Regions from separate parts of the Streptomyces sp. NPDC059371 genome, predicted to be linked through region 2. Evidence: riboswitches for the same ligand, from Rfam matches in the RefSeq annotation. Region 2 holds a riboswitch; each other region holds the start of a gene.
The links. A riboswitch is a leader RNA that binds a small molecule or an ion and turns the genes downstream of it on or off. The one in region 2 is predicted to bind cyclic di-AMP.
Positions count from the first base shown of each region.

Region 1: it holds a riboswitch for cyclic di-AMP, as region 2 does, so the genes downstream of both, ACFXGX_RS04600 (M23 family metallopeptidase) here and ACFXGX_RS40450 (NlpC/P60 family protein) in region 2, are expected to answer to the same signal.
Region 3: it holds a riboswitch for cyclic di-AMP, as region 2 does, so the genes downstream of both, ACFXGX_RS20620 (peptidoglycan DD-metalloendopeptidase family protein) here and ACFXGX_RS40450 (NlpC/P60 family protein) in region 2, are expected to answer to the same signal.

Region 1 covers NZ_JBHYXD010000005.1:19,909-24,113, reverse strand. Annotated here, with positions in the region: gene ACFXGX_RS04605 (PP2C family protein-serine/threonine phosphatase) at 154-1,224, shown strand; cyclic di-AMP (ydaO/yuaA leader) riboswitch at 1,440-1,596, shown strand; gene ACFXGX_RS04600 (M23 family metallopeptidase) at 1,608-2,642, shown strand; gene ACFXGX_RS04595 (aldo/keto reductase) at 2,786-3,730, shown strand; gene ACFXGX_RS04590 (PrsW family intramembrane metalloprotease) at 3,796-4,205, opposite strand, start outside.
Region 2 covers NZ_JBHYXD010000141.1:8,922-13,126, forward strand. Annotated here, with positions in the region: gene ACFXGX_RS40435 (beta-glucanase) at 1-222, shown strand, start outside; gene ACFXGX_RS40440 (alpha/beta fold hydrolase) at 619-1,365, shown strand; gene ACFXGX_RS40445 (hypothetical protein) at 1,379-1,609, opposite strand; cyclic di-AMP (ydaO/yuaA leader) riboswitch at 2,029-2,200, shown strand; gene ACFXGX_RS40450 (NlpC/P60 family protein) at 2,208-4,205, shown strand, end outside.
Region 3 covers NZ_JBHYXD010000034.1:36,597-40,801, reverse strand. Annotated here, with positions in the region: gene ACFXGX_RS20635 (helix-turn-helix domain-containing protein) at 1-619, shown strand, start outside; gene ACFXGX_RS20630 (DUF6126 family protein) at 646-762, shown strand; gene ACFXGX_RS20625 (tyrosine-protein phosphatase) at 791-1,588, opposite strand; cyclic di-AMP (ydaO/yuaA leader) riboswitch at 2,244-2,399, shown strand; gene ACFXGX_RS20620 (peptidoglycan DD-metalloendopeptidase family protein) at 2,404-3,306, shown strand; gene ACFXGX_RS20615 (SGNH/GDSL hydrolase family protein) at 3,578-4,205, shown strand, end outside.

The sequences.
Region 1 (4,205 bases), on a different contig from region 2:
CGCCTCCGCGCCGGTTCTTCTGGACGGGTGGGGCAGCCAGGAGGTGAGCGGCGGACCGGACAGTTTCACGACCGGGCCGGCCGGCCGTCCCGCGGTGTCCGAGGGTCCGGGAGTGTCCCGTCGCCCGGTCCGGCGGCAGCGGACCCGCGCCGGATCGTGAGGGCACGCGCCTTCGTCCGGGCCCTGCCCGTGCTGCTCGTCGCCGCCGGGATCGTCTACGACTACCTCACCCCGTCGGAATTCACCGCGGCCCCCCTGTTCGCGGCCGCGCCCCTGGTCGCCGCGCCCCTCTACTCGCTGCGCGGAACCGTTCTCGCCGGTGTCCTCGCCGTGGGCGCGGTCCTCGTGACGCACTGTGTGCTCGACATCGTCCTTCAGGTCGACGCGGTCACCGAGGTGGTCACCGTGGCGACGGCCGCCGTCCTCGCCGTCCTCATCAACACCGTGGTCCGGCGCGGCGACGAACGGCTCGCCTCCGTCCGGGAGATCGCCGAGTTCGCGCAGCGCGCCGTGCTGCCCGAGCCCGAGGCGCGGATCGCCGGGCTCGAGGTCGCGGCCCGGTACGAGGCGGCCCAGGAGGACGCGTTCATCGGCGGGGACCTGTACGCGGTGCAGGACTCCCCGTACGGCGTGCGGCTGGTCGTCGGGGACGTACGGGGGAAGGGGATGACCGCGGTGGCCGCCGTCGCGACGGTGGTCGGGGCGTTCGGGGAGGCGGCAGAGCGGGAGGCGACCCTGGGGGGTGTCGCGGAGCGCCTGGACCGGGCGCTGACGCGCGCCGGCACCCGGCGCGACAGCATCGACGCGGTCGAGGGGTTCACGACCGCCGTCCTCGCCGAGGTCCCGCGGGGCGAGGAGGTCGTACGCGTCGTCAACCGCGGCCATCCGCCGCCCCTGCTGCTGCATCCCGACGGCACGCTCGTCACCCTCACCGCCGAGTCATTCGCGCTGCCGCTCGGGATGAGTGAACTGGGAAGCCTGCCCGCCCCGACGCTGCGGGAGGGATTTCCGCGCGGGGCGACGCTGCTCCTGCACACCGACGGACTGTCCGAGGCCCGCGACGCGCGGGGGGAGTTCTTCGATCCGGCCGCCTGGCTGGCCGGGCGGGTCTTTCCCGGCCCCGAGGCGTTGCTGACCGCTCTCTTCGAGGCGGTCCGCGAGCACACGGGCGGCCCGCTGACGGACGACATGGCGCTGCTCGCCGTCCGGCGTCACGAGCAGTGATCGGACCGTGCCCCTCCGCATAACGACTGACTTACCGTCAGGGAAATCCGTGCAAGCGCCACGTGGTCAACTCGCCCGTTTTTCATCGTCCGTGACCCCAAAGTCCTGGCCAAGAGGCGTTAATGATCAGTCAGAACAGCTTGGAATTCGGTGCCTGGGTCTATTAACGTTCGATAACGCAGCGCGGTCGTCACAACCGTCACAAGAGACGGCTCCGTGCGCACGCGCCGAATCCCGTAAGGGAACCGGGGAACCAACTCGTGGGGTGAATCGAGCGTATTCCGCCGTGGAAGCACGGTGGCCGTACGCGCGTAGGAGACCTTCCTGCTCCGAACCCGTCAGCTAACCCGGTAGGCGGCAAGGAAGGAAAGGAGTGCGCCCAGGTGGCGTCCAACCGGCCCGCTCAGCCAACCTCGTTCACGCCGAACGAAGCCCACACCTTCGGCTATGGCAAGGACGAGGGCCCCTGGGAGGAGTGGAACCCCACCGCGGATTCCCTCGCTCCCGTCCGCGGCCGGCACCGCACGGGCAAGCAGCGCGGCGGAGGACTCGCCCGCAGCTCCACGGTTCTCGGCGTCGGTGTCATAGCCGCCGTCGGTGGTGGTGGCATCGCCAGCGCCGCTCCGGGCAAGGCGCCCGTCTCGATCTCACTGCCCGACCTGTCGTCGGTCACCGAGTCGGCCAAGGCCCTGATATCGGACGGCGGATCCAGCACCCCCAAGGGCTCCACGACCCCGCTCACCACCGCCGGTCTGACCAGCGCCGACACGGCCCAGGGCAGCAGCGACGCCGGTGAGGCGCTGCGCGACCGCATCATGGCGCAGGCCCAGTCGCAGCAGAACCAGGCCGACACCGCCACGCAGAAGGCCGTCCAGACCGCCGCCGCGCAGAAGGCCGTCCAGGCCGCCGCCAAGCAGCAGGACGAGGCCCAGGCCAAGGAAACCGCCGCGAAGAAGAAGGCGGAGGAGGCGGCCAAGCAGAAGGCCGAGGCCGAGCGTCTCGCCGAGCTCGCCAAGAGCTACTCGCTGCCGACCTCGTCGTACACGCTGACCTCGCGCTTCGGTGAGGCCGGCTCCATGTGGTCCTCCGGCTACCACACCGGACTCGACTTCGCGGCGCCCACCGGCACGCTGATCAAGGCGATCCACAGCGGCACCATCACCGAGGCCGGCTGGGCCGGCGCGTACGGCTACCGCACGATCCTCACCCTCGACGACGGTACGGAGCTCTGGTTCTGCCACCAGTCGTCGATCAGCGTCACCGTCGGCCAGAAGGTCGCCACGGGCGATGTCATCGGACGCGTGGGCGCCACGGGCAACGTCACCGGGCCGCACCTGCACCTCGAAGTGCACCCCGGCGGCGCCGCCACCGGCATCGACCCGATGGCATGGCTCCAGAGCAAGGGCATCAACCCCTGATCTCCGATCTCCGGCAGCCCTGACGTCAACCCCCCCGACGTCAGGGCTGTCGGTCGTCCGGGCGCGGACGGCGGCGCGCACCGCGCCCACCGCGCCCGATGATTGTGGAATACATCCATCCGGTAGGGGCGTTGAGGCCGTACATGACTTCTCTTCGCAAACTCGGTTCGTCCGACCTCGAGGTCTTCCCGCTCTCCCTCGGGGGCAACGTCTTCGGCTGGACGGCCGACGAGACCCGGTCCTTCGCCGTGCTCGACGCCTACGCCGCCGCCGGCGGCAACTTCCTCGACACGGCCGACTCCTACTCGGCCTGGGTCGAGGGCAACGAGGGCGGCGAGTCCGAGACCGTCATCGGCAAGTGGCTGAAGAGCCGCGGCAACCGCGCGGACATCGTGGTCGCCACCAAGGTCAGCCAGCACCCCGCGTACCCCGGCCTGTCCGGTGCCAACATCAAGGCCGCGGCCGACGCGTCACTGCGCCGCCTGGGCACCGACCACATCGACCTCTACTACACGCACTTCGACAAGCCGGAGGTGCCGGTCGAGGAGATCATCGGCGCCCTCGACGAGCTGGTGCGGGCCGGCAAGGTGCGGCACATCGCCGCCTCCAACATCTCCCCGGAGCGGCTGCGGGAGTCCCTGGAGTTCTCCGACCGCGAGGGCCTCGCCCGGTACGTCGCGCTCCAGCCCCACTACAACCTCGTCTCGCGCGACACCTACGAGGGCGCCCTGCTGGAGGTCGCGTCCCGGGCCGGTCTGGCGGCCGTCCCGTACTTCGCGCTCGCCGCCGGATTCCTCACCGGCAAGTACCGCCCCGGCGCCACGGTCGACTCTCCGAGGGCGGCCGGCGCGGCCAAGCACCTCACCACGGAACGCGGGCCACGGGTCCTCGCCGCCCTCGACGAGATCGCGGCAGCCCACGACGTCGCCGTCCCGACGGTCGCCCTCGCCTGGCTGGCCGCACAGCCGACGGTCGCCGCGCCGATCGCCTCCGCCCGCACGGTGGAGCAGCTCCCGGCCCTGCTCGGCGTCGCGGACCTGGTGCTGACGGACGACGAACTGACGCGCCTTTCGCAGGCGTCGGCGTAACAGCCGGACCGTCGGCGCGGTGCACGGTGATGCCCGCCGGCGCACCGCGCCGTGACCGTCCCGCGCTACGAGCTGTACGGGTTGTACGCGGGATACGGGGCCGGCGCGGACGCCTGGACCGGCCACCCGTACGGCCGCGCGGGCGGGGTCACGTACCCGTACCCCTGGGGCGGCCAGGGCGACGGCACGGGCAGCGGGGCCGTGGCGCGGGCCGCGTAGGCGAGAGCCGGACGGGCGATCTCCCGGCGGCGCCACAGCTCCTCCAGCAACTCACGCTCCCGTACGACGAAGTCGGCGCCCGCACGGCCCCGGCGCCCCCGGTGGCGCAGGAACGCCAGCGAGGTCGCGTACGCCTCGTACTCCGCCACCGAGCGGGCCGCGCCCTTCCCGAAGTGGTGCCCGGCGTACTCGCGCGCGAGCTGCCGCGCCCGCATCGAGCCGAGCGCCCACGGCTCGGCCGCGCCCAGCCAGCCCG
Region 2 (4,205 bases):
GTCAACGGAATCCGGGCTTTCGACGACCGGCGCGGAGTGGGCAGATCCTGGCACGCCTATCTCATCGTCAACCTCTCCGTCTGCGCGGGGCGATACCACCCGCCGCCGCCTCCCGAGGCCTCCGAGATGGACTTCGAGGTGGCCCGGCTGGCGGTCCGCAGGCCCCCGGCCGGCAGACCTTTCCCCGCGACGGAGGAGTACGAGGCCGACGTCCTCGACTGACGCCGGAGCGGGGCCTCGGCAGATGCAGCCGGGCAGGTGCATCCGCCGGGGCCCTCGGCGCGGAAGTACGGCATCAGAAGCGACGCTGCGCCGGTGCGCGTCGCGCCGACGGGTGCCGAGGGCCATGCCGAATCCGCAACCGGGGGACGCCCCCGAGTCCGCCTACGTCAGTCACGTCGGCAACTGCCGCACGTGCCAACGGGAGTCGGGGCGCTGCCCGCAGGCGGCCCGCCTCTGGCGTTTCTACCAGGAATGGCGCAATGGTTACCGCGCGCGGCCCGAGCCCGCGGAGTGAGCCGCGGAGTGAGCTTGGGGCGGGTCCGCGGTCGGTGAGACGATTCCTCCTCACGGTTCAGTGCGAGGCGTGGACGAAGCGCCGGTAGGTGGAGAGGTGTCATGCGAGGTTCTGTGCGGATGTCCGCCGACGATGTGTCCCGGTCCGGGGAGACCGGCGCCTCCGTGGCGCTGCGGCCCTGCCGCGTCCCTCGTCCGGACGGGGAACCGGCGCGCGCGGCCGTACTGATCCTTCACGGCGGCACCGCCGACAGCAAGGCCCCGTTGCGGCCGTGGAACCTGGCACGCGCCCGGATGCGGCCGTTCGTGCGCTCCGTGACACGGGCCCTGGCGGACGAGGACACGTTCGTCGGGCAGGTGCGCTACCGCCACCGGGGATGGAACGGCGCGGACGCCGACCCCGTCGCCGACGTTCTGCTGGCACTGGACGAACTCGCCGCTCTGGTGGGGGAGGTGCCGGTCGTGCTCGTGGGTCACTCGATGGGCGGGCGCGCCGCTCTGCGGGCCGCGGCCGCACCCCAGGTCCGGGCCGTGGTGGCGCTGGCACCCTGGTGCCCGGAGGGTGAGCCGGTGACCCACCTCCGGGACAAACGCGTGATCGTGCTGCACGGGGACCGGGACCGGGTCACCGACCCCGTGGAGTCGTTCGCCCTCGTCCGCCGGGCCGCGGAGGCTGGTTGCTCCGCGAGCGCCGTGCGGGTCGAGGGCGGGGACCACGCGATGCTCCGCCGCGCGCGGACCTGGCATCGGGCCACGGGCGCTACGGTCGCCGAGCTGGTGACCCTGATCGGCGCCGGCCTCGACCCGCTCCCCGCCGAACGGCCGGGCGCAGAGCCTGGCGTTCTGTAGGGCGTCCCGGGCGTCAGGAGCCCGGTGTGTCGAGCCGGTCGTCGGGATCGGGGGTGGGGGAGAAGGCGCGGCGCGTACCCGACGCCGGTCGTGCGGCGGACGAGGGAAGCGGGGCGCCCGTCGACGGATCCCAGCTCAGGATCCACTCGAAGTCGCGTTGCAGCCGACGTGCTTCGCTTCGCACGAGCGTCGGTATGTCACCGCGTTCGGAGATCAGTTGGGCATAGATCGGGGCATCGTGCACGTGGGGATCCTCGACTCGCTCTCGTGGTCTGACGTGCTTCGACGGTACGGCCGGCAGGTGGTCGCAGCGGTGATCCGGCCAGCTCGGCCAGAACCGGTCAAGGTGTGACCAAAGGGCGCCGTCGATGTCGAACGACATGCCAGGGAACGCCAGTTCTGTGCACACTTTCGACACATCCGAGTTGGCCGGACGTGTGACCCGCGGCTCCGGACCGGGCGCCGGCCTCGCTCGTCCCAACGGCCGTGCTCAGCCGCCTTTTCGAGTACGGCCCGTGTCCTCACGGTCGCGCTGCGGGACGGTGCGATGAAGGTCACGAAAATGTATCGGACATCTGGGACGTGGATCTTCACATCGGGTGCACACCATCGCTAAGTTGGCGACCAGGCCGCCCGACTCCCTCCGGCGAAGCTCGCCGGGCGGTGCGGCCTCCGCCGAGTCCTGCCTGTCCTCGTGGCAGCGGGAGCCGGGGACCCACCGAACCTGGGGTGAATCGGCCAACTGCCTTTCGGGGCAGGGGCCGTAGGGCATACCTTCCGGAATCGTCCGCCCGAACCCGACAGCTAACCCGGTAGGCGGACGACGGAAGGAGCACCACTCCATGGCGCCGGAACGCACCCCGCCCAGCGGCGAAGAAGTCGCCCGACGACTCTCGTCCCTCTACGACCAGGCGGAGCTCGCCACCGGTAACTTCAACGGGACCCGCGCCCTGGCGAACTCCAACCGCAGGCCGGGCCGACGGAACGCCGGTCAGGGGAGCGGAGTCTCCGACGCCGCCCAGGACGACCTGATGCGCCAGTGGTTCGACGGGGCGCGTTCCCGGTTCGGACCCTCGGCCCCGGCCGCGCTACCGGCCGACAGACAGCCGGAGCGTGGCGGCGGAGGTGCTCGTCCGAAGGAGGCCGCGAAGGGGTCCCGTGGGTCCTCGTCGGACCTTCCGACGATCTACGAGCTGGAACAACTCGTACGGCCCGTTGCCGAGTTGACGGCCGCCCCGGTGCTGGAGCTGACCGCCGGTCCGGCTTCGGAGCCGGGTGCGCGCCCCGCACTGGAGCTGACCGCCGGTCCGCCCGCCGCGCTCCCGGCCGGCGGCGCCCCGGCGGCACCGGGATCCGAGGTGGCGGTCCGTGCGGGGCTCCGCGCGGGGGCCGTTCCGGCCGCCGCGCCGCAGCAGTCCTCGCCGCACGTCAAGAAGCAGAGCGCCCGGCGCAAGCTCGCCGTCGCGCGGGAGCTGATGGCGCGGCACATGGCACGGCAGGGCATGCCCGTGGCGCAGATGCCGGCCATCGAGTACCGGCCGGCGGCCCCGCAGACCGGTTCGTTCCCGACGGCCCCGCAGACCGGTTCGTTCCCGGCGGTCGGTCAGACGGGTTCGTTCCCGGCGGTCGATCAGACCGGCTCGTTCCCCTCGGTCGCCCAGACCGGTACCTTCCCGTCGGTCGCTCAGCCCACCGCGTTTCCCGCGGCTCCGCAGACCGCCGCGTTCCCGTCCGCCGCGCAGACGGGCACCTTCCCGTCGGTCGGACAGACCGGTACCTTCCCGTCGGTCGGCCAGACGGGTTCGTTCCCGTCGGTCGCTCAGCCCACCGCGTTCCCGGCGGCTCCGCAGACCGCCGCGTTCCCGTCCGCCGCGCAGACGGGCACCTTCCCGTCCGCCGCGCAGACCGGTACGTTCCCGTCGGTCGCTCAGGCGCCCGCGTTCCAGGCGGCGCCCCAGCCGACCCCGTACGAGGCGGTGCCCCAGGCCGCGCCCGCGCCCGGGGTCTTCGACACGGGTTCCATGCCCCGGGCGTACGAGCCGGCGCCCCCGGCCGCCCAGCCCAAGGCGGTCATCCTGCCCCGCGGGTACGAAGCGCCCGCCCCGGCCCCCGAGTACACGTCGGTGCTCCTGCCCCTCTCGTACGAGAAGCCGACGCGTCCCAGCGGGTACCAGCCGGCCCCGGTGCCCCCGATGAGCCAGCCGGCGCCCCAGCCTCCGGCGTACGAGGCCGCGCCGCGCCCCGCCGCCTATCAGCCGGCCCCGATGCCTCCGGTGAGCGAGCCGGCGCCCCAGCCTCCGGCGTACGAGGCCGCGCCGCGTCCGGCCGCCTATCAGCCGGCCCCGATGCCTCCGGTGAGCGAGCCGGCGCCCCAGCCGCCCGCGTACGAGGCCGCGCCGCGTCCGGCCGCCTATCAGTCGGCTCCGATGCCCCCCGCGAACCAGCCGACGCCTCCGTCGGCCGACGACGCCTGGCGGCAGTCGTTGCGGCCGACCGGCAACCAGCAGGCGTGGCCCGCCGCCCCCGGGGCCGCCGGCACGAACCCGGGGTTCGACATCGACAGCCTCGTCACCGGTGCGGTAGCCGTCGCCGCCGTCCCGCCGGTCGTCGGACACGACAGCAGAGCCGCCGAGGCGGTCGCCTTCGCCCGCGCTCAGATCGGCAGCCCGTGCGTGTGGGGAGCGTCCGGACCCGGTTCGTACGACCCCTCCGGTCTCACCCAGGCGGCCTGGAAGAGCGCGGGAGTCATGCTCCCCCGTGCGACGCAGGAGCAGGCGCAGGCCGGCCCGGCGGTCGACCTCGGTGCCATCCAGCCCGGTGACCTGGTCTTCTTCCACGCC
Region 3 (4,205 bases), on a different contig from region 2:
GACGGCCGAAGAGCCGTCCGCCGAGCTGCACGCCGTGGCGCCCCGGCTCCGCGCCCTGCGCCGCGGCGCGTCTCTCACGCTGGAGGCCGCCGCCCGCGCCGCCGGACTCTCGCCCGCCCATCTGTCCCGGCTGGAGACCGGGCAGCGCCAGCCCTCGCTGCCGATGCTGCTCACGCTGGCCCGTGTCTACAGTACGACGGTTTCCGAACTGCTCGGCGAGACGGTCCCCGACCGTGACGCGGTCGTACGGGCCGCCGAAATGGAGCCGGCCCCGGCGGGCGGCTGGACCTACTGGCAGGCGGGCTCCGCGGGCCGCGGCATGCAGGCCCTGCGTGTGCACGTCCCCTACGGTTCCCAGGGCGACATCGTGCGCGTCCACCCGGGCGAGGAGTGGCTGTACGTCCTCAAGGGGCGGCTCAGTCTGCGCCTCGGGGACACCGCGCACATCCTCGCGCCGGGAGACAGCGCCCACTTCGACTCGCTGACCCCGCACCGCATCGCCGCCGCCGAGCGCGACGGAGCCGATCTCCTCTTCGTACACACCCTGCTGCAGAGCCCCGTCGCCGCGCTGTGCCTCGGCCCGGCGACGGGCCACCCCACCCCGGGAGAGACGTCATGACCGAACCCACGGAACGCCGCCGGTCCATGGAGGACAAGTTCCCTCGCGCCCTGTGGGTGCGGCTGATCATCTACGTCGCCGTCGGCCACCTGTTCGCGGCCTTCATCTACCTGCTCTTCACGCTGGGCGCGCAGAACCAGTAGCGCCCGGGTCGGGGAGCGTGGCTTCGGCTCAGTCCAGGAGCCGCGCGCGAAGGCGCTCCCGGAGCTCCGGCGTGAGCCCCAGCCCCTGTTCCAGGTAGGCCTCGACGCTGCCCCAGTTCTCCTCGATCGTCTCGAAGGCGGCTGTCAGGTACTCGGCGCGCGCGTCGAACAGCGGGCTGAGCAGTTCCATGACCTCGGGGGAGTAGGTGCCGGCCGAGGAGCCGCTGCGGTGGACCTTGTAGCGGCGGTGGGCGGCGTTCGACTCCAGGTAGTCGGTCACGATCGCCTCGCGCTCGACGCCGAGGGCGAGCAGGGTGACCGCGATGGACAGCCCGGCGCGGTCCTTGCCCGCCGCGCAGTGCATCAGCGCGGGCACGCTGTCGTCGGCCAGGGCGTGCAGCACCTGCGCGTGCTCGGCCGTGCGTTCCCTGATGATCGTGCGGTAGGAGTTGATCATCCGGTTGGCGCCCTTGCCGTCGCCGAGGAGCCCGCGAAGCTGGTCGATGTCGCCGTCGCGGACCATCTTCCAGAACTCGCTGCCGTCCGCCGGGTCGCTCAGCGGGAGGTTCACGTTCCGCACGCCCGGCAGTTCGACGTCCGGGCCCTCCAGCTTCTGGTCCGCGGCGTTGCGGAAGTCGAAGATCGTGTGGAGACCCAGGGAGGCGAGGAACGCGGCGTCCTCCTCCGTGGCGTGCGCGAGGTGGCCGCTGCGGAACAGATGCCCGTAGCGCACTCGCCGGCCGTCCGCGGTGGGCAGTCCGCCCACGTCGCGGAAGTTCCGCACTCCGCCGAGCTCGGGCTCGGTCGACGGGACCTGCTGCGTCACGGGGGCTCCTCCCATTCGGCCGTCGGCGTCGCCGGGCTGGACTCGGCGCCGCTCGTCGGCAGTTGTACCGGCTTGCGCTGTCGACGATACGACATAGGTTCCTCGGGCAATGAGTTGTCCACAGGCGGCCTTCTCGCGTACGGAAAGCCCTGGAAGCGGTGCTCCACAGCTCACTGGATCGAATGCCCGTTCGATAAATGTGCGAGGCCGACCGTCGGGCTGGTCGCACCCTTCTCGTCGCGTGAGGCCTGCAGGGCAATTGCTATGAAATGCGGCATTGCGAGTGTGCCGTTTTGCGTGCCGCCTCATACAGAGATCCGGATGTGCCGGATATCCGCCTGCGTCGCATCTGACCTTTCTGTCCGAATAGGCACCTTCGTTACAACTGGCCCTGGAATAGGGCACCCTGGGGCGAGTCGCGTGAGGAGCGTCATATTCGTGACGATGCGTTGCCGTCCTCATTTCTCAACCCGCCAGGATTCACGGGCGGGTTGAGAGGTCCGGAAGATCGTCACTCCACGGAGGGTGACGACGATTTCCGCATGGATCAAGAAAGGCGAGCGCACAGAAACCGCCCATAGTTGTCGACGCGCTCTCATCTCGCTTACGTTCTGCCTCAATCCGGACGGACGCCCAATCCTGCCGCCGCCCGGAATCCGCACACTCACCCGTACACGGCAGGAGCGGGGGACCCACAGGTTCCGTGCCTGGTCCGGTCTCCGGAACAGGCTAGGGGTACAGCCGCGCAGCAGCGGCCGGGCATCTCCAGCCCGCACCCGACAGCTCACCCCGCAGGCGCCGGAGAGGAATTCGTCATGCCCGCGAAGGGTAAGCACCGCCGTCCCAAGTCCCTGCGTTTCACCCGCTCGATAGCCGTGGCCGGAACCGGTGGCGCCGCACTCGCGCTGCCCCTGATGGGAGCGTCGGGCGCCCAGGCCGCGACCCCCGCCACCGCCGTCGCGCACCATGTCGAGAAGGCCGCGACCGCCGCCCCCGCCGAGAAGTCCGCCAAGACCGCCGCGGTCAAGACGTACGCGGTGAAGCGCGGTGACTACCTCTCGAAGATCGCCGACGAGCAGAACGTCGGCGGCGGCTGGAAGAAGATCTACGCGGACAACCGCTCCGCGATCGGCAGCGACCCGTCGCTGATCCACCCCGGTCTGAAGCTGTCGCTCGGCAAGAAGGCCGCCTCCGCCGCCCACTCGGCGACGCAGTCGGCCACTCGGACGACCACCTCGGCGAAGCCCGCCCAGGCGACCCCGGCCGACGACACGACCGCGTCCGACACGGCCTCCACCAACAGCTCCTCCGGCTACACCCTGCCGGTCGACAGCAGCAGCGTCGGCACCGGTTACAAGGTGGCGGGCAGCATGTGGTCCAGCGGCTACCACACGGGCGTGGACTTCGTGGTCCCGACCGGCACCACGCTCAAGTCCATCGCGGCGGGCACCGTCGTCTCCGCGGGCTGGGGCGGCGCCTACGGCAACCAGGTCGTCATCCAGCACGCCGACGGCAAGTACTCCCAGTACGCCCACATGTCGTCGCTGTCCGTCTCGGCGGGGCAGACCGTGACCGAGGGGCAGCAGATCGGCCTCTCCGGCGCGACCGGCAACGTGACCGGACCGCACCTGCACTTCGAGATCCGCACCACGCCGGACTACGGCTCCGACATCGACCCGGTCGCGTACCTGCGCTCGCACGGTGTCGCCGTGGGCTGACGCCCCTTTTCCTCCTGCTCCTGACGGCAGGAAGATCTCCGAAGGCCGGACCCCATGATCCCCTGGGTCCGGCCTTCGGTGTTCCCGTGGCGCGGCCCCGAGTCGATCGCTGCCTCAACATCCTTGACGCGGGCCTTATTCCAGAGTTGACCAATGCTTGGCGAGTGGCTTATCTCACCGTCCGTCAACCCTTCCCTACGGTCGCGTAGCTCACATCAATAGGTGAATCATGCTTGATGTGGCAGACGATTCGAAGAGTGACAAGAGATCAGTGATCGGGTCGTACGTGGCGGTGGGGGACAGCTTCACCGAGGGCGTCGGCGACCCCGGGCCCGACGGAGCTTTCGTCGGCTGGGCCGACCGGTTCGCGGTACTTCTCGCGGACCGCAGGCCCGAGGGCGATTTCGACTACACCAATCTCGCCGTGCGCGGCAAACTGCTCGACCAGATCGTCGAGTCCCAGCTCCAGAGGGCGAAGGAACTCGGCCCGGACCTGGTCTCGTTCTGCGCCGGCGGCAACGACATCATCCGCCCCGGCACCGACCCCGACGAGGTCGCGGAGCGCTTCGAGCGCGCGATCGCCGACCTCACCTCCGCCGTCGGCACCGTCATGGTGACGACCGGCTTCGACACCCGTGACGTTCCCGTGCTCAAGCATCTGCGCGGCAAGATCGCCACCTACAACGGACATGTGCGGGCCATCGCGGACCGCTACGGCTGTCCCGTCCTCGACCTCTGGTCCCTGAAGACGGTCCAGGACCGCCGGGCCTGGGACGGCGACCGGCTGCACCTCTCGCCCGAGGGGCACACCCGGGTGGCGCTCCGTGCCGGACAGGTACTCGGCCTCGAGGTCCCGGCCGACCCGGACCAGCCCTGGCCGCCCCTGCCGCCGCGCGGCA